3 regions of the Streptomyces sp. NPDC021225 genome follow, and region 1 is predicted to be linked to each of the others. Evidence: predicted binding sites of a transcription regulator. Region 1 holds the regulator's gene; each other region holds the start of a gene.
What was found. Region 1 encodes HspR, which represses chaperone genes until heat shock. Its sites were predicted from a motif close to TTGAGNNNNNNNNNCTCAA; they were not measured.

Region 2: the regulator HspR is predicted to act here: its motif matches at 6,806-6,824, upstream of lon (endopeptidase La).
Region 3: the regulator HspR is predicted to act here: its motif matches at 3,570-3,588, upstream of clpB (ATP-dependent chaperone ClpB).

Annotation. Positions count from the first base shown of each region.
Region 1 is NZ_JBIRPV010000011.1:280,315-290,451, forward strand. Features, by position in the region: gene ACH4S9_RS36635 (SpoIIE family protein phosphatase) at 1-2,211, shown strand, start outside; gene ACH4S9_RS36640 ((Fe-S)-binding protein) at 2,301-4,604, opposite strand; gene dnaK (molecular chaperone DnaK) at 4,906-6,774, shown strand; gene grpE (nucleotide exchange factor GrpE) at 6,771-7,418, shown strand; gene dnaJ (molecular chaperone DnaJ) at 7,455-8,636, shown strand; gene ACH4S9_RS36660 (heat shock protein transcriptional repressor HspR) at 8,641-9,105, shown strand; gene ACH4S9_RS36665 (ABC transporter permease) at 9,207-9,998, opposite strand; partial or broken gene ACH4S9_RS36670 (ABC transporter) at 9,995-10,137, opposite strand, start outside.
Region 2 is NZ_JBIRPV010000002.1:807,524-817,660, reverse strand. Features, by position in the region: gene ACH4S9_RS11870 (nitrate- and nitrite sensing domain-containing protein) at 1-741, opposite strand, end outside; gene ACH4S9_RS11865 (hypothetical protein) at 1,100-1,873, shown strand; gene ACH4S9_RS11860 (MarR family transcriptional regulator) at 1,985-2,467, opposite strand; gene ACH4S9_RS11855 (lysozyme) at 2,743-3,582, shown strand; gene ACH4S9_RS11850 (Uma2 family endonuclease) at 3,675-4,199, opposite strand; gene lon (endopeptidase La) at 4,363-6,783, opposite strand; gene ACH4S9_RS11840 (6-carboxytetrahydropterin synthase) at 7,002-7,367, shown strand; gene ACH4S9_RS11835 (7-carboxy-7-deazaguanine synthase QueE) at 7,450-8,130, shown strand; gene folE (GTP cyclohydrolase I) at 8,132-8,728, shown strand; gene ACH4S9_RS11825 (IMP dehydrogenase) at 8,783-9,946, shown strand; gene purB (adenylosuccinate lyase) at 9,943-10,137, shown strand, end outside.
Region 3 is NZ_JBIRPV010000020.1:112,033-122,169, forward strand. Features, by position in the region: gene ACH4S9_RS45220 (hypothetical protein) at 1-145, shown strand, start outside; gene ACH4S9_RS45225 (YbjN domain-containing protein) at 209-745, opposite strand; gene clpB (ATP-dependent chaperone ClpB) at 913-3,504, opposite strand; gene ACH4S9_RS45235 (pyridoxamine 5'-phosphate oxidase family protein) at 3,637-4,041, shown strand; gene ACH4S9_RS45240 (cupin domain-containing protein) at 4,097-4,465, opposite strand; gene proP (glycine betaine/L-proline transporter ProP) at 4,540-6,075, opposite strand; gene ACH4S9_RS45250 (YciI family protein) at 6,385-6,741, shown strand; gene ACH4S9_RS45255 (RNA polymerase sigma factor) at 6,789-8,036, shown strand; gene ACH4S9_RS45260 (TetR family transcriptional regulator) at 8,082-8,702, opposite strand; gene ACH4S9_RS45265 (SDR family oxidoreductase) at 8,810-9,616, shown strand; gene ACH4S9_RS45270 (hypothetical protein) at 9,660-10,137, opposite strand, start outside.

The DNA.
Region 1 (10,137 bases):
GCCGCCGGGATCACCGTGGAGAAGGTGAGCGGCGCGGTCGACAAGCAGCTGCCGATCCTCCTCGGCGGCGTCGCCGCCGCGCTCATCCTGGCCACGGGCGGCACGGCGCTGGTCAGCAGGCGGCTGCGGCGGCAGACCCACGGCCTGGACCCGGGCGAGATGACGCGCATGTACGAGCACCACGACGCGGTGCTGCACTCCGTACGGGAGGGCGTGCTGATCGTCGACGGGGACGGCCGGCTGCTGCTGGCCAACGACGAGGCGCGCCGGCTGTTCGACCTGCCCCCGGACGCCGAGGGCCACCCGGTCACCGAGCTCGGCTTCGACCCGAGCACCGCCGAGCTGCTGGTGTCGGGCCGCCCCGCCACCGACGAGGTGCACAAGGCGGGGGAGCGGCTGCTGACCGTCAGCCACCGGCCGACCGACCGCAACGGCGGGCCGCCCGGCAGCGTCGCCACGCTCCGCGACACCACCGAGCTGCGCACCCTGTCCGGCAAGGTCGACGTGGCGCGCAAGCGGCTTCGGCTGCTGTACGACGCGGGGGTGCGGGTCGGCACCACGCTGGACGTGGTGCGCACGGCCCAGGAGCTGACCGAATACGCGGTGGAACGGTTCGCCGACTACGTCGCGGTGGATCTGGTGGACCCGGTGCTGCGCGGCGAGGAGCCGACCGGCGCGGCCACGGGCAGCGGTGCCACCGCGCGCACCTCGCTGCGCCGCACCGCCCTCAGCGGCATCCGCGAGGACGTAGGGCTGTATCCGCTGGGCGGGCTGATCCGCTACGGCCCGTTCACGCCGCAGGCCAGGGGGTTCGCCAGCGGTGAGACGACCGTGGAGGCCGTGCTCGGCGACTTCTCCGGATGGCAGGAGCACGACCCGGACCGGGCGCAGCGGATCGTCGCGGGCGGCATCCACTCCATGATCGCGGTCCCGCTGCGGGCCCGGGGCGTCATCCTGGGCATCGCCACGTTCATGCGCTCGGAGAAGCCCGAGCCCTTCGAGATGGACGATGTGTCCCTCGCGGAGGAGCTGGTCACCCGGGCCGCGGTGTCCATCGACAACGCCCGGCGGTACACGCGCGAGCACACCATGGCGGTGACGCTCCAGCGCAGCCTGCTGCCGCAGGTGCTGCCCGAGCAGAGCGCGCTGGATGTGGCGTACCGCTATCTGCCCGCGGAGTCGGGGGTGGGCGGTGACTGGTTCGATGTGATTCCGCTGCCGGGGGCTCGGGTGGCGCTGGTGGTGGGCGATGTGGTGGGGCACGGGCTGCATGCCGCGGCCACGATGGGGCGGCTGCGTACCGCGGTGCACAACTTCTCCACCCTCGACCTGCCGCCCGACGAGATCCTCTCCCACCTCGACGATCTGATCGACCGGATCGACCAGGACGAGCGCTCGGAGAGCCTGGCGGGCGGCGGCGTGATCACCGGCGCCACCTGTCTGTACGCGATCTACGACCCGGTGTCCCGGCGCTGCACCATGGCCCGGGCCGGACATCCGCCGCCCGCGGTGGTGTCCCCGGACGGCTCGGTGGAGTTCTCCGAGGTGCCGGCCGGGCCGCCGCTCGGCCTGGGCGGGCTGCCCTTCGAGACGGTGGAGCTTCAGTTGCCCGAGGGCAGCCACCTCGTCCTCTACACCGACGGCCTGGTCGAGAAGCGCGACCGGGACATCGAGGAGGGCCTGGAGCTGCTGCGCGCGTCCCTCTCCCACGCCGGGCGGACGCCGGAGGAGACCTGCACGGCGGTGCTCGGCGAGATGCTGCCGGACACCCCCAGCGACGACATCGCGCTGATCGTCGCCTGTACGCGGGTGCTGGAGCCGGAGCGGATCGCGGACTGGGAGGTGCCGTCCGACCCGGCCCTGGTCTCCGCGGTGCGCGCCGCGGTGGCGGCGCGGCTGGCCGAGTGGGACCTGGGCGACGTGGCGTTCACCACCGAGCTGATCCTCAGCGAGCTGATCACCAACGCGATCCGCTACGCGACCGGGCCGATCCGGGTGCGGCTGCTGTGCGACCGCAGCCTGATCTGCGAGGTGTCCGACACCAGCAGCACCTCGCCGCATCTTCGGTACGCGGCGACGGAGGACGAGGGCGGGCGCGGGCTGTTCCTCGTCTCGCGGTTCGCCGACCGGTGGGGGACGAGGTACACGGCGGAGGGCAAGGTCATCTGGACCGAGCAGACGCTGCCGCAGCGCGGTAAGCGGCGCTACTAGGCCCCGGCCCCGCGCCGAACGCGAAGACGGGCCTGATCCGGTCGGTCGGCCGGATCAGGCCCGTCGGGATGACGAAGGGGACGTTGGCGCTACTTCACCGGCTCCGGCTCGGGCTCGGGTGCCGTCTCGCCGTCGTCCTCCGGCTCGGCGGGCGTCTTGACGGAGTCGAGCAGCAGCTGCGCCACGTCCACGACCTGGAGCGACTCCTTCGCCTTCCCTTCGTTCTTCTTGCCGTTGACGGAGTCGGTCAGCATGACGAGGCAGAACGGGCAGGCGGTGGAGACGATGTCCGGGTTGAGGGACAGCGCCTCGTCCACGCGCTCGTCGTTGATGCGCTTGCCGATGCGCTCTTCCATCCACATGCGGGCGCCGCCGGCACCGCAGCAGAAGCCGCGCTCCTTGTGGCGGTGCATCTCCTCGTTCCTGAGCCCCGGCACCTTGGCGATGATCTCGCGCGGCGGGGTGTAGACCTTGTTGTGGCGGCCCAGGTAGCAGGGGTCGTGGTAGGTGATGAGCCCCTCGACCGGGGTGACCGGGACCAGCTTGCCCTCGTCGACGAGGTGCTGGAGCAGCTGGGTGTGGTGGATGACCTCGTAGTGGCCGCCGAGCTGCGGGTATTCGTTCGCGATGGTGTTGAAGCAGTGCGGGCAGGTCGCGACGATCTTCTTCTTGGACTTCTCGACGACGACGCCTTCCTCCCCCTCTTCACCTTCGGCGGACTCGCCGAATGCCATGTTCAGCATCTCGACGTTCTGCTGGCCGAGCTGCTGGAAGAGGAACTCGTTGCCCAGACGGCGGGGCGAGTCGCCGGTGCAGGACTCGTCGCCGCCCATGATCGCGAACTTGACGCCCGCGATGTGCAGCAGTTCCGCGAAGGCCTTGGTGGTCTTCTTGGCGCGGTCCTCCAGGGCGCCCGCGCAGCCGACCCAGTAGAGGTAGTCGACCTCGGTGAGGTCCTCGACGTCCTTGCCGACGACCGGCACCTCGAAGTCGACTTCCTTCGTCCAGGCGAGCCGCTGCTTCTTGGCCAGCCCCCAGGGGTTGCCCTTCTTCTCCAGGTTCTTGAGCATCGTCCCGGCCTCGGAGGGGAAGCTGGACTCGATCATGACCTGGTAGCGGCGCATGTCCACGATGTGGTCGACGTGTTCGATGTCGACGGGGCACTGCTCGACGCAGGCGCCGCAGGTGGTGCAGGACCACAGCACGTCCGGGTCGATGACGCCGTTCGCCTCCAGCGTGCCGATCAGCGGCCGCTCGGCCTCGGCCAGCGCCGACGCCGGGACGTCCTTCAACGCCTCGGCGGACGCCTTCTCCTCCCCCTCCGGCCCCGCGGCGGCAGCCGCTGATGTCACAGCGCCGCCGCCCGCGAGCAGATACGGCGCCTTGGCGTGCGAGTGGTCGCGCAGCGACATGATCAGCAGCTTCGGCGAGAGCGGCTTGCCGGTGTTCCAGGCGGGGCACTGCGACTGGCAGCGGCCGCACTCGGTGCAGGTGGAGAAGTCGAGCAGGCCCTTCCAGGAGAAGTGCTCGATCTGGGAGACGCCGAAGACGTCGTCGTCGCCCGGGTCCTCGAAGTCGATCGGCTTGCCGCCCGACGTCATCGGCTGAAGCGCGCCGAGCGCCACCTCTCCGCTCGACTCGCGCTTGAACCAGATGTTGGGGAAGGCGAGGAAGCGGTGCCAGGCGATGCTCATGTCGATGTTCACGGAGACCGTGATCATCCAGACCATCGTCGTGCCGAGCTTGATCATCGCGAACAGGTAGGTCAGGTTCTGCACCGCGCCGATGCTGAGGCTCTTGAAGAGCAGCACCAGCGGATACGAGGCGAAGTACTCCGGCTCGTAGGAGTCCACATGGTGCAGCGCGCCCTCCGTGCCGCGCAGCACCATGATCGCGATGCCGATGATGAGGATGACGTACTCGACGAAGTACGCCTGCCAGGCCGTGGAGCCGGCGAACCGCGACTTGCGGCCGGCCCGGCTGGGCAGGTTCAGCAGCCGGATCACGATCAGGGTCGCGATGCCGAGCGTGGTCATGGTGCCGATGAACTCGATGTACAGCTCGTAGGGGAGGAAGCCGCCGAGGACCGGCAGCGTCCAGTCCGCCTGGAAGAGCTGGCCGTAGGCGTTGATGATGGTCGGCGGCAGGGTCAGGAAGCCGATCGCGACGAACCAGTGGGCGACGCCGACGATGCCCCACTTGTTCATCCGGGTGTGCGCGAGGAACTCCCGGACCAGCGTCACACTGCGCTGGTAGGGGTTGTCGGTCCGGGCGCCCGCCGGCACCGGCGTGCCGAGCTTGAAGAAGCGCACGAACTGCGCGATGGCGCGGCCGAGCAGGGCAACGCCGACCGCGGTGAGGACCAGCGACACGATGATCGCGGCGAGTTGCATGGGGGCTCCTCGAACCTGCGAGAGCGGAAGTACGCGGAAGTACGTGGATTACTAAGCAGTAACTTATCTGGTCTTGACCGAGATTACCCGGGGAGCCGGTGGCTCATGTAGCCGACCGGCCGGTGATCTGTGTCGCTCGGTGGTACCACCTCGCGCGCCCTCCCGTCGCCTTGTCCGTGTCCTGTAAATAAGAGCTGCATAAAAGTTGAGTCGGTCCGGCTCAGGTCTGTTGACACGGCGGATTCGGTCGGGCACTCTTGAGCCTGTTCCACTCAATGCTGTGTAGCTGGAGGATTGCGAAATGGCTCGTGCGGTCGGCATCGACCTGGGTACGACGAACTCCGTCGTCAGTGTGCTCGAAGGCGGTGAGCCCACCGTCATCACCAACGCCGAGGGCGCCAGGACCACGCCGTCCGTCGTCGCCTTCGCCAAGAACGGCGAGGTCCTGGTCGGTGAGGTCGCCAAGCGCCAGGCGGTGACCAACGTGGACCGGACCATCCGGTCGGTCAAGCGCCACATGGGCACCGGCTGGAAGATCAACATCGACAACAAGGACTTCAACCCGCAGCAGATGAGCGCCTTCATCCTGCAGAAGCTCAAGCGGGACGCCGAGGCCTACCTGGGCGAGAAGGTCGCGGACGCGGTCATCACCGTCCCGGCGTACTTCAACGACGCCGAGCGCCAGGCCACCAAGGAGGCCGGTGAGATCGCGGGCCTCAACGTTCTGCGTATCGTCAACGAGCCTACCGCTGCCGCCCTCGCCTACGGGCTGGAGAAGGACGACCAGACCATCCTGGTCTTCGACCTCGGCGGCGGCACCTTCGACGTCTCGCTGCTGGAGATCGGCGACGGCGTGGTGGAGGTCAAGGCCACCAACGGTGACAACCACCTCGGTGGTGACGACTGGGACCAGCGCGTCGTCGACTACCTGGTCAAGCAGTTCAACAACGGCCACGGCGTCGACCTGTCCAAGGACAAGATGGCCCTCCAGCGCCTCCGCGAGGCCGCTGAGAAGGCGAAGATCGAGCTCTCCAGCTCCACCGAGACCACGATCAACCTGCCCTACATCACGGCCTCCGCCGAGGGCCCGCTGCACCTGGACGAGAAGCTCACCCGCGCCCAGTTCCAGCAGCTGACCAGCGACCTGCTCGAGCGCTGCAAGGTCCCCTTCCACAACGTGATCAAGGACGCGGGCATCGCCCTCTCCGAGATCGACCACGTGGTCCTGGTCGGCGGCTCGACCCGGATGCCGGCCGTCGCCGAGCTCGTCAAGGAGCTGACCGGCGGCAAGGAGGCCAACAAGGGCGTCAACCCGGACGAGGTCGTCGCCATCGGCGCCTCGCTCCAGGCCGGTGTCCTCAAGGGCGAGGTCAAGGACGTCCTCCTGCTGGACGTCACCCCGCTGTCCCTCGGTATCGAGACCAAGGGCGGCATCATGACCAAGCTGATCGAGCGCAACACGACGATTCCGACCAAGCGCTCGGAGATCTTCACCACGGCCGAGGACAACCAGCCGTCCGTGCAGATCCAGGTCTACCAGGGCGAGCGCGAGATCGCGGCGTACAACAAGAAGCTCGGCATGTTCGAGCTGACCGGCCTGCCGCCGGCCCCGCGCGGCGTGCCGCAGATCGAGGTCACCTTCGACATCGACGCCAACGGGATCATGCACGTCGGTGCCAAGGACCTCGGCACCGGCAAGGAGCAGAAGATGACCGTCACCGGCGGCTCCGCGCTGCCGAAGGACGACATCGACCGCATGATGCGCGAGGCCGAGCAGTACGCGGAGGAGGACCACAAGCGCCGCGAGTCCGCCGAGACCCGCAACCAGGCCGAGCAGCTGGTCTACCAGACCGAGAAGTTCCTCAAGGACAACGAGGACAAGGTCCCCGGCGACGTCAAGACCGAGGTCGAGACCGCGCTCGGCGAGCTGAAGGAAAAGCTCAAGGGCGACGACACCGCCGAGATCCGCACCTCCACCGAGAAGGTCGCGGCCGTCAGCCAGAAGCTGGGCCAGGCGCTGTACGCCAACGCCCAGGCGGACGGCGCGGGCGCGCCCGGTGCCGCGGGCGCGGCCGCCGGTGACGGCCAGGCCAAGGCCGACGACGACGTCGTGGACGCCGAGATCGTGGACGACGAGAAGAGCGACAAGGGTCGGGGTGGTGCCGCGTGACGGAGGAGACCCCGGGCTTCGAGGAGCAGCCCGACGTCCCCTCCGAGGCCGCACAGACCCCTGACGATGCGGCCAAGGGTGCCGCCGGGTCCGCCGACAAGGCGGGCCCGGAGGCCCAGGCAGGGGACCTCGAGCAGGTGGCCATCCAGGCCCAGCTGGACCAGGTCCGTACGGCGCTCAACGAGCGCACGGCAGACCTCCAGCGGCTCCAGGCGGAGTACCAGAACTATCGACGCCGGGTCGAGCGGGACCGGGTGACGGTCAAGGAGATCGCCGTGGCGAACCTCCTGACCGAGCTGCTGCCCGTGCTCGACGACATCGGCCGCGCTCGTGACCACGGCGAGCTCGTCGGCGGCTTCAAGTCCGTCGCCGAGTCGCTGGAGACGACCGCGTCCAAGATGGGCCTTCAGCAGTTCGGCGCGGAGGGCGAGCCCTTCGACCCGCTGGTGCACGAGGCGCTGATGCACTCGTATGCGCCGGACGTCACCGAAACCACGTGCGTGCAGATTCTGCAGCCGGGGTATCGAATCGGCGAGCGTACGATCCGCCCGGCGCGGGTCGCGGTCGCCGAGCCCCAGCCGGGCGCCCAGCCCAAGGGGGACGAGACGCCGGACGAGGAGAGCGGTGGCCCGGAAGAGGGCTGACGTGACAGCGGTGGCAGGAGAGGAGGGACGTCGAGGATGAGCACCAAGGACTTCGTCGAGAAGGACTACTACAAAGTCCTCGGCGTCCCCAAGGACGCGACCGAGGCGGAGATCAAGAAGGCGTACCGGAAACTCGCCCGCGAGTTCCACCCGGACGCCAACAAGGGCGACGCCAAGGCCGAGGAGCGCTTCAAGGAGATCTCCGAGGCGAACGACGTCCTGGGCGACCCCAAGCGCCGCAAGGAGTACGACGAGGCGCGCGCCCTGTTCGGCAACGGCGGCTTCCGCCCCGGGCCGGGCGCGGGCGGCACCGGCAACTTCAACTTCGATCTGGGCGACCTCTTCGGCGGCGCCCAGCCCGGGGGCGGCGCCGGTGGCGCGGGCGGCTTCGGCGGCGGCCTCGGGGACGTCTTCGGTGGCCTCTTCAACCGTGGCACCTCCACCCGTGCCCAGCCGCGCCGCGGCCAGGACATCGAGTCCGAGGTGACGCTGAGCTTCACCGAGGCAGTGGAGGGGGCCACGGTCCCGCTGCGGATGTCCAGTCAGGCCCCGTGCAAGGCGTGCTCGGGCACCGGCGACAAGAACGGCACCCCGCGGGTGTGCCCGACCTGCGTCGGCACCGGGCAGGTCAGCCGCGGCGGCGGGGGCGGCTTCTCGCTCACCGACCCGTGCGTGGACTGCCGGGGCCGCGGCCTGATAGCGCAGAACCCCTGCGAGACCTGCAAGGGCAGCGGCCGTGCCCGCAGCGCCCGCACCATGCAGGTCCGGATCCCCGCGGGCGTCAGCGACGGCCAGCGGATCCGGCTGCGCGGCAAGGGCGCCCCGGGCGAGACCGGCGGGCCGGCCGGCGATCTGTATGTGGTGGTCCATGTCGACCCCCACCCGGTCTTCGGCCGCAAGGGCGACAACCTCACCGTCACCGTGCCCGTCACCCTCCCGGAGGCGGCGCTCGGCGGCGAGATCAAGGTCCCGACGCTCGGCGGCCCCCCGGTCACCCTGAAGCTGCCGGCCGGCACGCCCAACGGCCGCACGATGCGCGCCCGCGGCAAGGGCGCGGTGCGCAAGGACGGCACCCGCGGCGACCTGCTGGTCACCGTCGAGGTCACCGTCCCCAAGGACCTCAGCGACAAGGCGCGCGAGGCGCTGGAGTCGTACCGGGAGGCGACCGCGGGGGAGGACCCGCGGGCGGAGCTGTTCCAGTCCGCGAAGGGAGCGTGACCCCATGGAGACGTCTGGGCTCGGAGGCAGGAGCCGCAACCCGTACGAGCTGACCGACGAGTCGCCGGTGTACGTCATCTCGGTCGCCGCTCAGCTCTCCGGGCTGCACCCCCAGACCCTGCGCCAGTACGACCGGCTGGGCCTGGTCTCCCCCGACCGCACGGCCGGCCGCGGGCGCCGCTACTCGGCCCGCGACATCCAGCTGCTCCGCCAGGTGCAGCAGCTCTCCCAGGACGAGGGCATCAACCTCGCCGGCATCAAGCGCATCATCGAACTGGAGAACCAGGTCGCCGCCCTCCAGGAGCGCGTCGCCGAACTCCAGTCCGCGGTCGAGGGCGCGGCCGCGGCGATGCAGCAGCGCGAGGCCGCGGTCCACGCCTCCTACCGCCGCGACCTGGTCCCCTACGACCAGGTCCGGCAGACCAGCGCGCTGGTGGTGTGGCGTCCCAAGCCCAAGCGGTCGGAGTAGCGGCCGCGCGTTGCGCGCCGGCCTCACCCCATCGAGTGGCCCGGTGACCGATCCGTCGGTCACCGGGCCGCTTTCTGTCGGCGTGAGGGCGTTGTCCTCGGCTACTTCGGGTCGCGGTTGAAGGTGGCCTGGGACCAGCGGTAGCCGAGGGCTGTCAGGGCCAGGCACCAGGTGATGCTGATCCACCAGTTGTTGCCGATGTCGGTGCCGAGGAGGAGGCCGCGGACGGTTTCGATGGTGGGGGTGAAGGGCTGGTATTCGGCGATCGGCTGGAACCAGCCGGGCATGGCGTCGATGGGGACGAAGGTGCTGGAGATGAGGGGGAGGAAGATCAGTGGCATGGCGTTGTTGCTGGCGGCTTCCGGGCTGGGGCTGACCATGCCCATGCCGACGGCGATCCAGGTGAGTGCCAGGGCGAAGAGTGCGAGGAGTCCGAAGGCTGCGAGCCAGTCGAGGGCGGTGGCGTCGGTGGAGCGGAAGCCGATGGCCACGCCGACGGCGCCGACGAGGATCACGCTGGCGATGGCTTGGAGGACGCTGCCGATGACGTGGCCGATGAGTATGGAGCCGCGGTGGATGGCCATGGTGCGGAAGCGGGCGATGATGCCCTCGGTCATGTCCATGGAGACGGAGACGGCGGTGCCGATGGTGGTGCTGCCGATGGTCATCAGCAGGAGCCCGGGGACGAGATATTTGAGGTACTCGGAGCGGTCGGCGCCGCCACCCCCGATGCCCGCGCTCATGGTGTCGCCGAAGATGTAGACGAACAGCAGCAGCAGCATGATCGGCGTCAGCAGCAGATTCAGGGTCATCGACGGGTAGCGCCGCGCGTGCAGGAGGTTGCGCCGCAGCATCGTCGACGAGTCGCGGACGGCGAGGGAGAGGGAGCTCATCGGACAGCCTCCTTGGGCTGGTTCGGCTGGGTGGTGCTGGTGAGGGCGAAGAAGACGTCGTCGAGGTCGGGGGTGTGGACGGTGAGTTCGTCGGCTTCGATGCCGGCGGTGTCGAGCCAGTCGAGGATGGAGCGCAGTT
Region 2 (10,137 bases), on a different contig from region 1:
GCGGTCGCGGACGGAGGACGGGGCGAGCTGGTTGAAGTCGGAGAGCGCGGACTGCTCGCTCACATTGGTGCGCTGGGCCGCCGAGGTGAGCTTGGGCTGGCTGCCGCCCGCGGCCAGCGCGCCGAGCAGCAGCCCGCGGGTGGCGGAGGCCTCTTCCGTGGCGCGGCCGAGGGGGGCCAGCGCGGCCGCGGAGCCGTCGTCGGCGCCGGCCTCCAGCCTGCGGGCCAGGGTGTCGGCGAGGCCGCCGAGGGCCTGGATGGTCTCGGTGTAGCTCTCGTACACGTCCAGCGCCGAGCCGTTGCCGGTCAGCGCCTGCTGCCGGACCTTGGGCAGCGCGTCCAGCAGCCGCCGCACCTCGGCGGGGGTGCTCGGGCCCACCTCCTTGACCTGCCGGTCCACCCGGGCCCGCTGGCTCTCGGAGACCCCGGCGCCGGAGGCGGAGTTGCGCCCGGCCGCGACGTACTCGGTCATGGCGTCGCGCTCGTCGGCGAGGGCGTGGGAGAGGGTCACCGCGCCGCGGTTGGTCTCGGCGAGGTCGACCAGCTTCTGGGCGTCGGTGGTGTCGTCGAGCGCGCCGAGCACGGCCGGGGCCCCGGCCCCGAGGACGGCGAGGGAGACGATGGCGACGGACACGGCGAGCCGGTTACGGACGCGTGCGGTGCTGCGCTGCGGCGACGCCTCCTGCCGGCGTGGCTCGCCGCCCTGCTCATGGTTGCTGCCCCGAAGCCGCTTCTTCCGCACCGGTGCTCACAATCTTTTCTCGCCCGACCCACTGTGGTTCCAGAGGTGACGACGGTTCAACAATTGTGCTCGCTCCCCCACCTCTGGTAGGGGTTCCGACCCTTTCAGGAGGGCTTGGGATGGATCGGATCATCCGTTCCAGCCACCCTGAACGAGTGAACCGCATTGCGTAGTTGACCACCAAACTTCGGTCGCGGGCCATACCCTCCTTCAACCTTTCACGGGTTGGAAATCACCTGACCTCCTGACAGGATGCTCCCCCACACATCCCGGGAACCGTCAATCGCGACCAATCCGGCAAACGACTCCGCCACCTATCCGGCCGGGGGCGACGGACCCGATCCGGCAGACTGGCCGAATGCGCATCGAACTCGCCACCGCCCCCGGTGATCCCCACATCCCCAACGAGGACTACGCGTCGGTAGCGTTGCCGGCGTCCGGGCAGGGTGGCGCGCTGGTGGTACTGGACGGGGTGACGCCCCCCGAGGACGACGACGGATGCGTCCACGGCGTGCCCTGGTTCACCGCGCGGCTGGGCGGGGCGCTGCTCGAACTGTCCGGTTCGCGACGCGATATGCCGCTGACGGACTGCCTCTCACGCGCGATCGAGCGGACGGCCGCGGCCCACGGTCCCGAATGTGACCTTTCTCACGTTAGAACGCCGCAGGCGACGGTCGTCGCGGTGCGGTGGGACACGGAGCGGATCGAGCATCTGGTGCTCTCCGACTCCGCGTTGCTCATCGAGGGGACGGACGGCACGGTGACTCCCGTGCTCGACGACCGGATCGACCGGCTCCGCGCCGCGGGCCGGCGGCCGCTGGCCCCGCTGCGCAATGTCGAGGGCGGCTTCTTCACCGCCGCCGCCGACCCCGCGGTCGCCCGCAGGGCCGTGACCGGCACCCGCCCGCGCGCGGGGACGCGCGCGCTGGCGGCGCTCACCGACGGGGCGGCGCGATGGGTGGAGGTGTTCCGCGAGGGCGACTGGGCCGAGTGGATCGCCCTGCTGCGCAAGGAGGGCCCGCAGTCGCTGATCGACCGGGTACGGGCGGCGGAGGGCGCCGACCCGGAGCGGACGGGCTTCCCGCGCGGCAAGACCCACGACGACGCGGCGATCGTCTTCGCCGAGCTCTAGGGGCATCCGACACCCCCGTGCGCCGGGCCGCGCGCGGCCCGGCGTACTCCCGTCGCCACACCCACGTCGCCGGATCGGCGGACCTCGCCGATCCTGACGTACATGAGAGCCCTACTCCTGTGGCGGACGTGCGCCCTGGCCGGGCTCGTCGGTGAGCTGTACGGAGTTCAGCCGGTGCAGCAGCCGGGCGAGTTCGGCCACCTCGCTGCGCTCCCACGCCGCGAGGCGGCGCGCGTACCGCGTGCGCCGGGCGCCGCGCACCCGACGGAACCGGGCCCGCCCCTCATCCGTCAACTGAACCAGGAAGGCCCGCCCGTCCGCGGGGTCGGGAGCTCGTGCCACCAGCCCGAGATCCTCCAAGGCGCGCAATTGGCGGCTCATCGTCGCCTTGCCCACGCCGAAGTAGGCCGCGAGATCCGTGGCCCGCTGTTCTCCGGCGTCTTCCAGCCGCATCAGGAGTCCGTACGCGGCGGATTCCAGCTCCGGGTGGACTTCCCGGGCCAATTCACCCGAAGAGGCGCGGGCTCGGCGAAGGAAAACCGCCAATTCGCGCTCCAGAGCCAGGAATGCATGGTCTACACCAATTCCACCCATGGTGCGTCCCTCACCCCCCTCGGGGGGCAATGCCCCGTTATTATGCACGTCAGAGCCCTCTCCGGATTTTCATGGCCTGAAAGTTTCTTCCAAGCGCGGTCGTCGCCGCAGCTCCGCCAGTATTTCGCAGGATTAGACCAACGGCAGCAACCCGACCCCCTTCCGCGCCGCGTATCTACGCCCGTAGCGTCTACGCCCGTAGCGTCAGAGTGACATGGCCACACCAATGACAGACACGTGCACCTCTCCCCACACGAGGCCTTCGGAGGCACGCCATGCCCAAGTACAGACCTGGCACGACCCGGCGCACCCTCACCGCGCTGTTCGGCATTCTCGCCGCGCTCCTCGCGACGAGCTTCACGCTCTCCGGTACGGCCACGGCCGCGGACAGCGGGAAGAAACCCAACCCAGAGGACCACTGGGCGGGCTCCCAGATACTCAAGCACGAAGGCGGTTCCACGAGCGGCGAGGAACCGCCGGGGCTCCTCGCCTCCGTCGAAGGCGTTGACGTCAGCAGCCACCAGGGCAATGTCGCCTGGTCGACCCTCTGGAACAGCGGAGTCCGCTTCGCCTACGTCAAGGCGACGGAGGGCACCAGCTACACCAACCCGTACTTCGCGCAGCAGTACAACGGGTCATTCAACGTCGGCATGATCCGCGGTTCGTACCACTTCGCCCTGCCGGACAACTCCACCGGCGCGGCGCAGGCCAGGTACTTCGTCAGCAACGGCGGTGGCTGGTCCAAGGACGGCAAGACGCTCCCCGGCGCGCTCGACATGGAGTACAACCCGTACGGCGCCACCTGCTACGGCAAGAGCGCCAGCGCGATGGTCACCTGGATCAAGGACTTCACCAACACCTACAAGTCCCTGACCGGCCGCGACCCGGTGATCTACACCTCGACCAGCTGGTGGAAGAGCTGCACGGGCAACTCCAGCGCCTTCGGCAGCATCAACCCGCTGTGGATCCCGCGCTACGGCTCCTCCGTCGGTGAACTCCCGGCGGGCTGGGGCTTCCACACCATCTGGCAGTACACCTCGTCGGGCGCGACGGTCGGCGACCACAACCAGTTCAACGGCGCCCTGGACCGCCTCCAGGCCCTCGCCAACGGCTGACGCCCCCCGCGGCCCCACCCTCGGCGCTTCCGCCCTCCGGCGCACGGACCCGGCTGTCCGTGCGCTGGGGGGCGACGGGCTTTCAGTCCGTTTCAGTCCCGGGGGAATTCGTCGGTCTTGAGCGTCAGACCGACGACGGTGTCGGTCAGGTCCAGCTCGCTGCCGAAGGGGACGGTCACTTCGGTTTGGTATTCGCCGTCCTTGGGCTGGGTGAACAGTCGGCACCGGCCGACATACGGGTCGGCGATCAGATAGACGGGGACTCCGGCGGTGGCATAGGTCGCCTTCTTCGAGCCGTAGTCATTCATGCCCGTACGCTTCGAGATCACCTCGGCCACGAACTCCACATCCTGGTAGCGCCAGTTGCCGCTGGAGTCCTTGCCGGCGCTCTCGGCAAGCAGCGTCACGTCGGTGGCGAAGCCGTTGAGATAGCCGGGGTAGTCGATCCGCACATCGGACATCAGCCGCTTGTGCGGGTATCGCGTCCACAGCTGGTCGATGATGCCGATGGTGATTTCCCAATGGGTCTCCCGCTGGGGCCACGTGAAGATGTTCCCGTCGACAATCTCCACCTTGAATCCCTCGGGGACCGGCATCTTCTCAAGCGCCTCGAACATCCTGTCCAAGGTGAACTCGCTGACGATCACCGTGCCGCTCCTCCCCGCCGCAACTCGAATGCGTGCGACCGGTTGGTACAACGATACGACGGCCCTCACGACACGCGCGGCCCGGAACTCCCGTGCGAACGGGAGCCCCGGGCCGGCGTACCGGTGGCGTCCGTCACGCCGCCACCGGGACCTCCGGGGCGGCCGGGGTGGCCGCCGGGGTGAGGGCCAGTTCCAGGACGTGGCGGACGTCCGAGACCGGGTGGACGTCGAGCCCCGCCAGGACCTCGGCGGGGACGTCGTCCAGGTCGGGCTCGTTGCGCTTCGGGATGATCACGGTGGTCACCCCGGCCCGGTGCGCCGCCAGCAGCTTCTGCTTGACGCCGCCGATGGGCAGCACCCGCCCGGTCAGCGAGACCTCGCCGGTCATCGCCACGTCCGGGCGCACCTGGCGGCCGGAGAGCAGCGAGGCCAGGGCCGTGGTCATGGTGATGCCCGCGCTCGGGCCGTCCTTGGGCACCGCGCCCGCCGGGACGTGCAGGTGGACGCCGCGCTCCTTCAGATCACCGACCGGAAGCTCCAGCTCCGCGCCGTGCGAGCGGAGGAACGAGAGCGCGATCTGCGCGGACTCCTTCATCACGTCGCCCAGCTGGCCGGTGAGGGTCAGCCCCGCGCCGCCCGTCTCCGGGTCGGCCAGCGACGCCTCGACGAACAGCACGTCCCCGCCCGCGCCGGTGACCGCGAGCCCGGTCGCCACGCCCGGCACGGCGGTGCGCCGCTCGGCCGGGTCCTGGGCGGACTCGGGGGTGTGGTGCGGGCGGCCGATCAGCGGCCGCAGCTCGTCGGCGTCGATCGTGAAGGGCAGCTTCCGCTCGCCCAGCTCGTGCTGGGCCGCCACCTTGCGGAGCAGCCGCGCGATGGACCGCTCCAGGGTGCGTACGCCCGCCTCGCGGGTGTACTCGGCGGCCAGCCTGCGCAGCGCGTCCTCGGCCAGGGTCACCTCGCCCGGCTCCAGGCCGGCCCGCTCCAGCTGCCGCGGCAGCAGGTGGTCGCGGGCGATGGTGACCTTCTCGTCCTCGGTGTAGCCGTCCAGGCGCACCAGCTCCATGCGGTCGAGCAGCGCCTCGGGGATGGCCTCCAGGACGTTGGCCGTCGCGAGGAAGACCACGTCGCTCAGGTCGAGCTCGACCTCCAGGTAGTGGTCGCGGAAGGTGTGGTTCTGCGCCGGGTCCAGGACCTCGAGCAGGGCCGCGGCGGGGTCGCCGCGGTAGTCGGAGCCGACCTTGTCGATCTCGTCGAGGAGGACGACCGGGTTCATCGAGCCCGCCTCCTTGATGGCGCGTACGATCCGGCCGGGCAGCGCGCCGACGTACGTACGCCGGTGGCCGCGGATCTCCGCCTCGTCGCGGACGCCGCCGAGCGCGACGCGCACGAACTTGCGCCCCATCGCGCGGGCGACCGACTCGCCGAGCGAGGTCTTGCCGACGCCGGGCGGGCCCACCAGGGCCAGCACCGCGCCGCCCCGCCGGCCGCCGACCACGCCAAGTCCCCGGTCGGCGCGGCGCTTGCGCACCGCCAGGTATTCGGTGATCCGCTCCTTGACGTCCTCCAGGCCCGCGTGGTCGGCGTCGAGCACGGCCTTGGCGCCGGTGATGTCGTACGCGTCCTCGGTGCGCTCGTTCCAGGGCAGCTCCAGGACGGTGTCCAGCCAGGTGCGGATCCAGCTGCCCTCGGGGCTCTGGTCGGAGGACCGCTCCAGCTTGTCGACCTCCTTGAGCGCGGCCTCCCGCACCTTCTCGGGAAGGTCGGCCGCCTCCACCCGGGCCCGGTAGTCCCCGGACTCGTCCTCCGGGTCGCCGTTGAGCTCGGCCAGCTCCTTGCGGACCGCCTCCAGCTGCCGCCGCAGCAGGAACTCGCGCTGCTGCTTGTCGACGCCCTCCTGGACGTCCTTGGCGATCGACTCGGCGACGTCCTGCTCGGCGAGGTGGTCGCTCAGCCAGCCCAGGGCCAGCTTCAGCCGCGCCACCGGGTCGGCCGTCTCCAGCAGCTCCACGCGCTGCTGGACGGACAGGAACGGCGAGTAGCCGGAGTTGTCGGCCAGCTGGCCGACGTCGTCGATCTGCTGCACCCGGTCCACGACCTGCCAGGCGCCGCGCTTGCGCAGCCAGCTGGCGGCCAGGGCCTTGTACTCCTTCATCAGCTCGGTGACGGAGCCGGGCAACGGATCCGGAACGATCTCCTCGACCTGGGTGCCCTCCACCCACAGCGCGGCGCCGGGGCCGGTGGTCCCCGCCCCTATCCGCACCCGGCGCACACCGCGGATCAGCGCGCCCGGGTCGCCGTCGGAGAGCCGGCCCACCTGCTCGATCGTGCCGAGCGTGCCGATGCCCGCGTATGTCCCGTCGACGCGCGGCACCAGCAGCACACGCGGCTTGCCGCCGCCGCTGCCGCTTGATCGGGCGGCGGCCTGGGCGGCCTCCACCGCGGCTCGTACCTCACTGTCGGACAGGTCCAGCGGCACCACCATGCCGGGCAGTACCACCTCGTCGTCGAGGGGCAGCACGGGCAGAGTGAGCGGTGTGGACATCGAAGCCATGATCTCCCCTTCGGCAGGCAAGTTGAGCTATGCAGACTCAATGCCTGGAGGCCCGCCGATGTTCCCGGCCCGTTGTTCGCTCTGAGCGATCAGCCCGGCAGCCGGATATTTCGGAACCCTCACCGCCGCTTCTCGGTGTCCCCTTCGGCCGCCCCACGGTGCGCGCCGTGATGTGTCGCCCCCGCGCTCGTCGCCACGATGTGCGCAGGAGGTCCGAGATGGCATTCAGGATCAGCAAGGAATTCCACTTCTCCGCCAGTCATCGGCTGGACGGGCTGGCCGAGGGGCATCCGTGCGGCCGGCTGCACGGCCACAACTACGTCGTCGCACTCGAGCTCGCCGCGGGGCCGGACGGCCTGGACCCGACCGGCTTCGTCCGGGACTACGGCGACCTGTCCGCGTTCAGCCGGTGGCTGGACGATGACGTGGACCACCGTCACCTCAACGATCTGCTCACCGATCGCAATCCCTCGGCGGAGAACCTCGCGCGGTGGCTGTACGAGCGCTGGCTGCCGCGGTTCCCGGAGCTGAGCTCCGTACGCGTCAGCGAGACGCCCAAGACATGGGCGGAGTACCGGCCGTGACGCGGGCGGCCGCGGGCGCGAGCGGAGGAGGTGATGCCGCTGTGGAACCGAAACTCGTCGTGAACGAGATCTTCGGCCCCACCTGAGCGCCGTACAGGGAGAGGGACCCTCGGCGGGGCAGCGCTGCGCCTTTCTGCGGCTGGGCGGCTGCAACCTGGCGTGCCGCTGGTGCGACACCCCGTACACCTGGGACTGGACCGGTGTCGGCGACTCCGGGGTGGCCTACCGCCCCCGCGACGAGCTGCACCCGATGGCCTGGCGCGAGGTGCTGGAGCGGCTGCGGGCGTACGAGGTCCCCATGATCGTCGTCTCCGGCGGGGAACCGCTCAGCCAGCAGGCCCGGCTGCTGCCGCTGCTGCGGGCGCTCATCGACACCGGCCATCGCGTGGAGATCGAGAGCAACGGCACCGTCGTACCGCTGCCCGAGCTGGCCGGCCTCGGCGTGCGCTTCAACATCTCGCCCAAGCTGGCGCACTCCGGCGACGAGGAGGAGCGCCGGCTCGTGCCGGAGGCCCTGGCCGCGCTGGCGGCCGTGCCCGGGACCGCGTTCAAGTTCGTCTGCCGGACGCGGGACGACCTCGACGAGGTGGCGTCCATCGTCGACCGGTACGGCACCACCCCGGTGTGGATCATGCCGGAGGGCCAGACGCCACACGAGGTCGACCGGCACATCGCGGCCCTCGGCGACGACGTGGTCGCCCGTGGCTGGAATCTGACGACCAGACTGCATGTCGCCGTATGGGGTGACAGGAGGGGTGTGTGACATGAGCAGTGGAGCGGTGGAGGTGAACGGGGCGGCGGAGGACCGCGACCGGATGCCGGACCCGTTGGAGGACGTGGCGCGCCGGCTCCTCCTCGAAATCGGCGAGAACCCGGACCGGGAGGGCCTGAAGGAGACCCCGGCCCGGTTCGCCCGCTGGTGGCGGGAGTTCAGCAACTACGACCCGGGCGAGGTCGGCACCCTGTTCCCGCTGCGCAACCAGGGGCAGATCGTCATGGTCTCCGACATCAACCTGTGGTCGCTGTGCGAGCACCACCTGCTGCCGTTCTCCTGCGCCGTCACCATCGCGTACCGGCCCGAGGGCGATGTGCTGGGCCTGTCGAAGTTCGCCCGGATCGCCCACCGCCACGCGCACCGGCTCCAGGTGCAGGAGCGGCTGGTCCGGGACATCGCCGAGGAGATCACCGCGGTGACCGGATCCTCCGATGTCGCGGTGGTGGCCCGGGGCGAGCACCTGTGCATGAGCATGCGCGGCATCCGCACCCCGGCGCTCATGACGTCCTCGGTGTTCAACGGGATCTTCCAGGATCACGGGCCGGCCCGCCAGGAGCTCGTGGCCGCCATCTTCCACGGACGGTGACGACCACCGGACCCGCACGTCAGGCACCCACCACCCCTCGCTCAAGGAGTGCACATGGCTCTGCGTGAAATCCGCACCGGACTCAGCCTGGACGATGTGCTGCTGGTCCCGCGGCACACCTCGGTGGTGAGCCGCTCGGCGACACACCTGGGCACCGAACTCGCCGCCGGAATCGAGCTGAGCGTCCCGGTGCTGTCCGCGAACACCCCGTGGTGCACCGGCGCCCGGATGGCCGAGGCGATGGCGCGCCGCGGCGGCCTCGGCGTGGTGCACCGCATGCAGACCGCCGAGGACCAGGCCGCCGAGGTCGCGGCGGTCAAGGCGGCCGCGCCGCCGGGGCCCGGCGGGCCGGAGGACCCGGCGCGTCCGACGGTCGACGCCGACGGGCGGCTGCGGGTGGCCGCCGCGGTCGGGGTGACGGACGACTATCTGCGACGGGCCGCCCTGCTCGTCGAGGCCGGCGCGGATGTGCTGGTCACCGACGTGGCACACGGCCACGCCGACTACGTGATCAAATCCGTCGAGGAGCTGCGGTCCCGCTTCCCGGGCACCACCCTGATCGCCGGGAACGTGGCCACCGCGGCCGGCACCCGGGATCTGATCGAGGCCGGCGCGGACGCGGTCAAGGTCGGCATCGGGCCCGGCGGCATCTGCACCACCCGCATCGTCGCCGGCAGCGGAGTGCCCCAGCTCACCGCGGTCCTCGACTGTGCCGAGGAGGCCGATCGCAGCGGGATCCCGGTCATCGCCGACGGCGGCATCAAGGCACCCGGCGACCTGGTCAAGGCCCTGGCGGCGGGCGCGCGTTCGGTGATGCTCGGCAGCGCCCTGGCCGGGGCCGACGAGAGCGAGGCGAGGCTGGTCGAGCACGAGGGGCGGCGCGCCAAGGTCAGCACGGGGTTCGTCACCTTCGGCATGCGGCTGACCCTCAAGCGGGCGCGCGGGGAGCAGGTGAGCCGCGAGGAGCTGGACGAGTACACCCCCGAAGGCGTCGAGGCGACCTTCGCGTACACCGGCTCCCTCGCCGCCACCCTGCGGCCCTTCCTCGGGGGCCTGCGGTCCGGCATGAGCTACTCCGGCGCGCACTCCCTGGCCGAGCTGCGCGAGCGGGCCGAGTTCATCCGGATCACCCCGGCCGGTATGGCCGAGAGCCGCCCGCACGCGCTCCAGCGCGCCGACCAGGTCCCCCTGGACTACGCCACGGAGGCCGCTGGATGACCACCCCCCTGGACAGCGGGCGGTACGGCACCGACGAGATGCGCGCGCTCTTCACCGACCGGGCCCGCTATCAGTTCTTCGTGACGGTCGAGGGCGCGCTCGCCGAGGCGCAGGGCCGGCACGGGGTGCTCCCGGCCGAGGCGGCGGAGCACATCGCGCGGCAGGCCCGCGACCACGTCTGCGACCTGGAC
Region 3 (10,137 bases), on a different contig from region 1:
GCCCGCCTTCCCGCTGCTGCTGCCGATGGCGCTGGCCATGGCGAGAGCCCGGCCGCGCGCCGCCGTGCTGACCGGTGGCGCGCTGGCCGGGCTCTCCCTCGTCTATGGGACGTATCTGCTGACCGTGGCCCGCGCCCCCCTGTGAGCGCGGGTCCCCATGTGGGCACACGAGCGCTCCCGCCGGGGCGGGGCCGTGGGGCGGCGGCCGTCAGGCCTCGTCGTCGCCCGGCTTCTCGTCGCCGTCGGACTCGATGTCGGCCTCCAGGCCCAGCTGCTCGACCAGCCACTTGTCGAACTCGATCGAGGCCCGCACCCAGCTGACCGTGCTGGACACGAAGTGCTCCAGGCTGACGCCGGTGCCGATCAGCATCTGCGCCTCGCCGATCAACCGGACCGTGCCGTCGTCGTTGGTGTGGCTGTAGACCTTCGGCCACAGCGTGCGGCGGTTCCAGTCGTCGATCGCCTCGAGCAGCCGCGGCTTCTCGTCGATCTCGTGCGGCCGGTCGTAGAACGTCCGGACCGAGAAGACCTGCTGCTCCTCCTCACCACGGAACATGAAGTAGGTGCGGAACTGCTCCCACGGCGCGGCGAGGTCCCCCTCCTCGTCGACGACGTACTTCAGCTCCATCTGCTCCAGCAGCTGCTTGACCAGGTCCTGGTCGGGCAGCACGGGGCCCGTCGGACCCGTCGGTTGCGGCTCGGGCTGGCCCCCGAAATTCGGAATCGAGGACGGGTCGATGCTCACCGTGGATTTCCCTTCGTCTGGATACCGCCATCCTCCCTCACACCCGCCCCCACCGTGCAAGCCCGGACGTACTGGTTACGGCATCCGTTCATCGAAAGGCCCCGGCGGGGGCCCGTGGCGCCGGCGCCACGGGCCCCCGCCGGCCGCTCTCAGGCCGTCCGACGCGCCTACTGTGCCGGGCCGACCAGCAGGTCGTCGCCGACCCGGTCCACCCGGACCGTGTCGCCGTCCCGGACCTCGCCCGCCAGGATCTCCTTGGCCAGCCGGTCGCCGATCGCCGTCTGGACCAGGCGGCGCAGCGGCCGCGCCCCGTACGCCGGGTCGTTGCCCTCCTCCGCGAGCCAGGCCAGCGCGGCGGGGGTGACGTCCAGCTTCAGCTGCCGCTCGGCCAGGCGCTCGGCGAGCCGGTCGACCTGGAGCTCGGCGATGCGGGCCAGCTCGCTCCGGCCGAGCGCGGTGAACACCACCAGGTCGTCCAGCCGGTTCAGGAACTCCGGCTTGAAGGAGACCCGCACGGTCTCCAGCACGCTCTGCTTCTTCTCCTCCTCGCTGAGCAGCGGGTCCACCAGGTACTGGCTGCCGAGGTTGGAGGTGAGGATCAGGATGGCGTTCCGGAAGTCCACCGTCCGGCCCTGGCCGTCGGTGAGCCGCCCGTCGTCCAGGACCTGGAGCAGCACGTCGAAGACCTCGGGGTGGGCCTTCTCGACCTCGTCCAGCAGCACCACGCTGTACGGGCGGCGGCGCACCGCCTCGGTCAGCTGGCCGCCCTCCTCGTAGCCGACGTAGCCGGGGGGCGCGCCGACCAGCCGGGCGACGCTGTGCTTCTCGCCGTACTCGCTCATGTCGATGCGGACCATGGCCCGCTCGTCGTCGAAGAGGAAGTCGGCGAGCGCCTTGGCCAGCTCGGTCTTGCCGACGCCGGTCGGGCCGAGGAAGAGGAACGACCCGGTCGGCCGGTCGGGGTCGGCGATCCCGGCCCGGGTGCGGCGCACCGCGTCGGACACGGCCCGTACGGCCTCGGTCTGGCCGATCAGCCGCCGGCCGAGCTCGTCCTCCATGCGCAGCAGCTTCTGGGTCTCGCCCTCCAGCAGCCGCCCGGCGGGGATCCCGGTCCAGGAGGCGACCACATCGGCCACGTCGTCCGGGCCGACCTCCTCCTTGACCATCGTGCCGCGGCCCTCCTGGACCTCGGCCTCGGCCGCGGAGGCCTCCTCCAGCTCGCGCTCGACCGCGGGGATCTCCCCGTACAGCAGCTTGGACGCGGAGTCGAAGTCCCCGTCCCGCTGGGCCCGCTCGGCCTGTCCGCGCAGCTCGTCGAGGGTCTCCTTCAGCTCGCCGACCCGGTTGAGGCCCTGCTTCTCCTTCTCCCAGCGCGCGGTCAGCCCGCGCAGCTCCTCCTCCTTGTCGGCGAGGTCGCGGCGCAGCTTCTCCAGCCGCTGCCTGCTGGCCTCGTCGGTCTCCCGGGCGAGCGCCATCTCCTCCATCTTCATCCGGTCGACCGAGCGCTGGAGCTCGTCGATCTCGACGGGCGAGGAGTCGATCTCCATGCGCAGCCGGGAGGCGGCCTCGTCGACCAGGTCGATGGCCTTGTCGGGGAGGAAGCGGGAGGTGATGTAGCGGTCGGACAGGGTGGCGGCGGCGACCAGCGCGCCGTCCGCGATCTGCACCTTGTGGTGCGCCTCGTAGCGGCCCTTGAGCCCGCGCAGGATGGCGACGGTGTCCTCGACGGTCGGCTCGGAGACCAGCACCTGCTGGAAGCGGCGCTCCAGCGCGGCGTCCTTCTCGATCCGCTCGCGGTACTCGTCGAGGGTGGTGGCGCCGACCATGCGCAGCTCGCCGCGGGCGAGCATCGGCTTGAGCATGTTGCCCGCGTCCATGGCCGAGTCGCCGCCGGCGCCCGCGCCGACCACGGTGTGCAGCTCGTCGATGAAGGTGATGATCTGCCCGTCACTGGACTTGATCTCGGCCAGGACGGTCTTCAGCCGCTCCTCGAACTCGCCGCGGTACTTGGCGCCCGCGACCATCGCGCCCAGGTCCAGCGCCACCAGCCGCTTGTTCCGCAGGCTCTCGGGCACATCGCCCTTCACGATCCGCTGGGCCAGGCCCTCGACGACGGCCGTCTTGCCGACGCCGGGCTCGCCGATCAGCACCGGGTTGTTCTTGGTGCGCCGCGACAGCACCTGGACGACGCGGCGGATCTCCTGGTCCCGGCCGATGACCGGGTCGAGCTTGCCGTCGCGGGCGGCGGCCGTGAAGTCGGTGCCGAACTTCTCCAGGGCCTTGTACGTGCCCTCCGGGTCCGGGTTGGTCACCCGCTGCCCGCCCCTGGCCTTCTCGAACGCGGCGAGCAGCTTCTTGGCGGTCGCGCCCTGCTCGGCCAGCAGCTCGCCGGCCCGGCCGCCCTTGGCGGCGATGCCGATCAGCAGGTGTTCGGTGGAGACGTAGTCGTCGCCCAGGTCCTTGGCGCGCTGCCCGGCGTCCGCCAGCACCGCCAGCAGCTCCCGGTTGGGCTGCGGCGGGGCGACCGTCGACCCGCGCACGCTGGCCAGCCCGGCCAGCAGCCGCTCGGTGCCGTCGCGCACCACGGCCGCGTCGGTGTCCACGGCGGCCAGCAGATCCATCAGGTTCTCGTTGTCCTGGCCCTGCACCAGGGCCAGCAGCAGATGCGCGGGCGTCAGGTCCGCGTGCCCCGCGGAGACGGCGCGGTCATTGGCGGCGCTCACCGCCGCCCGGCTCTTGTTGGTCAGCTCGGCGTCCACGTCCCCGTGCTCCTCCTCATCGTGCTGATGGCACTCAATCCCTGCCGTGCCCAACATCCGTAAAGTTGAGTCTATTCCACTCAAGTGTGGCCGGTCGAGAGAGGGAACGCCCTGGCCGATAGATTGGCCACCATGGCTCTCGACCCCCGCGACCCCGACCCCGCCTACCTCGCCTTCTGGCGCGAGCGCCATGTGTGCACCCTGACCACACCGCGCCCCGACGGCACGCCGCATGTGGTCCCCGTCGGTGTCACATACGACCCGGCGGCCGGAATCGCTCGGGTCATCGCCAACAAGCACAGCCGCAAGGTCGCCCACGTCCAGGCGGCCGGCCCCTCCGGCGCGCCCGTCGCCGTCTGCCAGTTCGCCGGGAAACGGTGGGCGACGCTCGAGGGCCGGGCGGTGATCCGTACCGAGGCCGAGCTCATCGAGGACGCGGTGCGCCGCTACGCCGAGCGCTACGAGCGCACCCCCTCGCCCAACCCGGACCGGGTGCTGATCGAGATCACGCTCACCAGGGCGCTGGGCCGGGCATGAGCACGAGAGACGCCGCCGGGTCTCGCCCGGCGACGCCCCTGTCCCCCATCGCCACTCAGCTCGAACCTTTGGCCTTCGCGTAGTCGGTGGCCATCTCGCCGGCGACGTCGTACAACACGGCCGGTTCGTCACCGACCACCCATGCTTCATGCCCCGGCGGGACGACATAGACATCGCCGGGTCCGATCTCGGACTCCGCCCCGTCGTCCATCCGGACGCGCATCCGCCCCTGGGCCATGATCCCGCGGTGCGGCACCTCGCAGGTTTCCGTCCCGACTATGGGCTGGACCGACTCCCTCCAGCGCCAGCCGGGCTCGAAGGTGCCGACGGCGAAATCGAGACCGGTCAGGTGCAGGGCCTCGATGTGGCCCCGGGGAAAGTCGCGCCGCTCGTCGGGCTTATCGATCGTCTTGACTTCCAACATGGCGTTACCTCCTGTGCCGTACTTCCATCGTGCGCCTCGGAACCCCGCACCCGCACACATCGGACGAACCGAACTCACCGACCCTCGTCCCCGTCCCGGTGGTGCTGCACCGCCGCCCACGGGTGACGCAGTCTGATCCACACATCCCGCGCCCGCCGCCCCGCCCGGGCCCGGCTCAGGGCCACCAGCCTCCGGGCCTCGTCGACGGTCTCGACCATGGGCCCGGAGCCGCGCAGCGGCCTGCCCGCCGTCTCGTGCAGGAAGACCGTGGAGATCAGGCCGACGGCGCCCGCGGCCATCAGGTAGTACGCCGGCACCAGGGTGTCGCCGGTCGTGGCGACCAGCCAGGAGGCGACCAGCGGGGTGGTGCCGCCGAACAGCGACACCGAGATGTTGAACGCGATCGACAGGGCGCCGTAGCGCAGCCGGGTCGGAAACAGCGCGGGCAGCGTGGCCGCGCTGGTCCCCGCGAAGACCACCAGCAGCAGCCCCAGAATCACACAGCCCACGGCGGGCATCAGGATGCCGCCCGCCTGGATCAGCAGCACCGCCGGGAGCGCGAGCGCGATCATCGCCACACTGCCGGCCATGAACATCGGCCGGCGCCCCCAGCGGTCGGAGGAGCGGCCCACCACCGTGATCGTCAACGCGACGAGAATCATGGTGCCCAGCACCAGCACCTGGGCCGTGGTGGCGTCCTGGCCGAGGGTGGAGGTCATATACGTCGGCAGGTAGGACGTCACCATGTAGTTGGTGACGTTGTAGAGCAGCACCAGCCCCATGCAGATCAGCACGGCCTGCCAGTGCCGGGTGAAGATCTCCTTCAGCCTGCCCCTGCCGGACTGGCGCGCCTCCTCCACCGGATCCACGCCCGCGCGCCCGGCGCCGACCGCCTCCGCCGCCCGCCTCGCCTCCTGCTGGAACGCCGGGGTCTCCTCCAGCCGCAGCCGCATATACAGCCCGATCAGCCCCAGCGGCCCCGCGATCAGGAACGGCAGCCGCCAGCCCCAGTCGACCATCCCCCGGTCGCCGAGGACGGCGGCCAACACCGTCACCACACCGGACCCCAGCGAATAGCCGACGAACGTCCCGAAGTCCAGCCAGCTCCCCAGGAAGCCCCGGCGCCGGTCCGGGGCGAACTCGGCGATATACGTGGTCGCCCCCGCGTACTCGCCCCCGGTCGAAAACCCCTGCACCACCCGGCACGCCAGCAACAGCAGCGGGGCCGCGATGCCGACGGACGCATAACTGGGCAGCAGCCCCACCGCGAAGGTGCCGATCGCCATCATGATCATGGTGGTCGAGAGCACCCGCCGCCGCCCGATGCGGTCCCCCAGCGGCCCGAAGACCAGCCCGCCCAGCGGGCGCACCAGGAACGCGACCGCGAAGGTGGCGAAGGTCGACACCACCTGCGTCGCCGGTGAACTCGACGGGAAGAAGACCTTGCCGAGGGTGACCGCGACATACGCGTAGACGCCGAAGTCGAACCACTCCATGGTGTTTCCGACCGCCGTGGCGGCGACCGCCCGGCGCAGCCGCGGCCGGTCCACGACCGTGACATCCGAGAGGGACAACGGCTCCTTGCGGCGGCGCAGCAGCGTCCGCAGCATCCGATCGGTGCGCTCGCTCCCGGCGCCCCGCCCCGCCCTGCGGGTGCGGCGCACGGGATGACGGGGTGGCGTGCGACCAGTACTCATCCACTTCCCTGCCGACGGGCGTCGGCACCTGCTGCCCCCTTCCCCCATCCTGCGCCCGGGCGCACACGGCCGCACGGGGCGGAAAACTCTCCGAAGATTTTTTACCGGAGCTGTCGATCCGGCCGTCTCCCGTTCGACGCAAGGGTGAGAGCGGGAAGAGAGCCCCCGCCCTCCGTACCGAAGAACCAAGGAACCACGGAACCAAGGAACCAAGGAGACACCATGCCGCGCTTCATGACCCTGATCCGCGTCGACGAGAAGAACGCCCCCGCCGAGGGCCCCAGCCCCGAGCTCATGGAGCGCATGGGCGCGCTGCTGGAGGAGATCACCAAGGCCGGAGTGATGCTGGACACGGCCGGGCTCACCCCGACCTCCGAGGGCACCCGGGTGACCTGGTCCGGCGGCAAGCTCAGCTACACCGACGGGCCCTTCACCGAGAGCAAGGAGGTCATCGGCGGCTACTCGATCGTCCAGGCCAAGGACAAGGCCGAGGCGCTGGAGTGGACCAAGCGGTTCCTCCAGACCCACGAGGACTACTGGACCATCACCGCCGAGGTCCGCGAGATCGCCGAGGGCTGACCGGCCTAGCTTGCCCCGACCTGGCGCGGCTGCTCTGATGGGTGGACGTGACGGGAGCAAGCTCGGAAGCGGTCCAGGCAATCGAGGCGGTCTTCAGAATCGAGTCCGCGCGGATCATCGCCGGCGTCACCCGCATCGTGCGGGACGTGGGGCTGGCCGAGGAGCTCGCGCAGGACGCTCTGGTCGCCGCGCTGGAGCAGTGGCCGGAGTCGGGCGTCCCGGACAAGCCGGGCGCCTGGCTCATGGCCACCGCCAAGCACCGCGCGATCGACCTCGTACGCCGCAAGGAGACCTACGCGCGCAAGCTGGCCGAGGTCGGCCGGACCCTCACGGACGCCTCCCCACCCGAGTACTCCGAGGACCCCGCCGAGGACATCGACGACGACCTGCTGCGGCTGATCTTCACCGCCTGCCACCCCGTGCTGCCGACCGGAGCCCGGGTCGCGCTCACCCTGCGGCTGCTGGGCGGGCTGACCACCCAGGAGATCGCCCGCGCCTTCCTCGCCCCCGAGCCGACGGTCGCCCAGCGCATCGTCCGCGCCAAACGCACGCTCGCCAAGGCCGACGTCCCCTTCGAGGTCCCGTACGGCGACGACCGGGCCGCCCGCCTCGCCTCCGTCCTCGAAGTCATCTACCTCGTCTTCAACGAGGGCTACGCCGCCACCGCCGGCGACGACCTGGTCCGCCCCGCCCTGTGCGAGGACGCCCTCCGTCTCGCCCGCGTCCTGGCCGGCCTGATGCCCAAGGAACCCGAGGTACACGGCCTGGCCGCACTCCTGGAGTTCCAGGCCTCCCGCATCCCGGCCCGCACCGGCCCCGACGGCGAACCCGTCCTCCTCGCCGACCAGAACCGCGCCAAGTGGAACCGCCTCCTCATCCGCCGCGGCGTCGAGTCCCTCCACCGCGCCGGCCACGGCCCGTACTCCCTCCAGGCCGCCATCGCCGCCTGCCACGCCCAGGCGGTCCGCTACGAGGACACCGACTGGACCACGATCGCCACCCTGTACGGCCGGCTGATGACCCTGACCCCCTCCCCCGTCATCGAGCTCAACCGCGCCGTCGCCGTCGCCATGTCCCAGGGCCCCGCGGCCGCCCTCGAAATCGTCGACGCCCTCACCGAGGACCCAGCCCTGAAGGGCTACCACCTGCTCCCCAGCGTCCGCGGCGACCTCCTGGAACGCCTGGGCCGCCCGGCGGAAGCCCGCGCCGAATTCGAGCGAGCGGCCGCCCAGACCCACAACGCCCGCGAACGCCGACTCCTCCTGGAACGGGCCGCCCGCTGCGCGCCTCGGTGACATCGCCGTCGGCTCATCGCAGGGGGTGGGTTCGGCTGAGTTCCGTTACTCCGAAACCTCGCCGTGGCGGCGTCCAGCGGCGGTGGCGAGTGTGCGAGCGGCCTCGATCACCGTCTCGCGGCGGCGGGCAAGGGCGGCCTGGTCGGTCTCCTCGTCCAGGATCATGCGGCACATCCTGGGCACCGCGAAGTTCCAGGCGATCAGTCCCATGAAGGTGAACAGCAGGTCCTGCGCGGCGCGAACGCGTGTAGCCTCCGGAAGGTGGCGGGCCATGCCTCCGTCCACGAGCCGGCAAGCCTTCTCGCGGAAACCGTCACGGCGCTCCCGCTCGCTCTCATCGGGTTCGCCGGACGCCTCCAGCGCCTCCCACAGCAGCAGCCTGATCAGCTCCGGGTGTTCCTGGTACCAGTCGAAGAGCTGCCCGACCGACTCGCCCACCGCGTCGGGATCGACGGCGACGCAGACGTGGACCTCCTCGAGCTTCGCCCGCAGGATGGCGGCGAACAGCTTCTCCTTGCTCCCGTAGTACAGGTAGATGGCCTGCTTGTTGGCCCTGGCGACCGTCGCGATCCGGTCGACCCTGGCCCCCGCCAGGCCGTGCTCGGCGAACTCGGCGGCAGCGGCGTCGAAGATCCGCCGTCTGGTGTCCTCCGCGTCATAGGCCATGAGCGAATTAAACCATCCGGTTGACTCCTCTCCACCCAGGCAGCAGTATCGATCCCAGCAATAAAACAACCAGATGGTTTATTCCACCCACCGGAAGGCCCTTTCCCTTGAACACCTCGACTCCCATCCCCGTTCGCTCGCCCCTGACGAGCGCCCTCTCCGGCACCACCGCCGTCCTCATCGGCGGAAGCTCGGGCATCGGGCTGGCCGCGGGCGTCCTGCTGCGTTCGGTCGGCGCCCGCGTCGTACTGATCGGCCGCGACCCCGACCGACTCGGGGCCGCCGTCGCCCGGGTGCGCAGCGCAAGCCCGGCCGAGGACCCCGCCGAGGACCCCGACGACGCCGTGCTGGGCGTGACCGGCGACGGCGGCGACGAGCGGACCCTTGCCGAGGCCTTCGACAGGGCGGGCCACGTCGACCATGTGCTCCTCACCGCGGGCGGCCTCAGCGGCGCCGGCCCCCTGACCGGGCTGTCGGCGGACGACATCCGCACCACCTTCAACTCCCGCCTCTGGCCGGCCTTCGCAGCCGCCCGCGCAGCAGCGACCCGGCTTCCCGCGGGAGGCTCGCTCACATTCAGCTCAGGGATCCTCGTGGTCCGTCCCATGCCCGGAATGACCGCCCCGCTGTCGGTCGGCGGTGCCGTGGAGACCCTCACCAAGGCCCTCGCCGTGGAGCTCGCCCCCGCACGGCTGCGCGTGAACACCGTCCGCTTCGGCCGGATCGACACCCCGCTCCTGCGCTCGCTGCCGGGGCTGGACTCCGACGAAGCGATCGCCGCCGCCGGATCGACCGCTCCCCTCGGCCGCTTCGGCACCGCCGAAGAAGCCGCCGCCTCGGCCCTCTTCCTCATGGCCAACAACTACGTCACCGGCCAGGTCATCACCGTCGACGGCGGCGAAACCCTCACCTGACGACGAGCCTGCCGTTCCGCTACGTCGCCGACGGCTCAGCCCGCTACGAAGCGGTCCGGACACCAGACAGCTGTGCCAAGGCGCCCCGGATGTCGCGAATCATCGCGCCGGGGCGCCGGTACACATCGCTCGCCGTGAACCTCAGAATGCGGCGCACTTCCGCGCACGACATCAGGTCGTTGAAGCGGACCGTGTCCCTCTGGTGCTGGGCCCGGCTGCCGTGCCACCGGTAGCCCTCGATCTCCACCACCAAGCCCTGCCCCCGGAACAGAAAGTCAGGGAAGATCCGCCGCCCTGCCGGGGCGATGAGTGCCACCTGTGACTCCGGGTAGAGCCCCGCGTCGTTCATCCGCAGCCGGGCAACCGTCTCCGCGGGCGACCCGGCCTTCGGGTCCGCCATCGCCAGCCACTCGCGCGCTGCCCTCGTGCCCTGCGGCGGGGTCCCGCTCTCCAGGGCGCGGGCGATCTCCCCGAGCGTGGTGCACGGCTCCCGCCGCCGTCCCGCTCCATCTTGGCCCCGG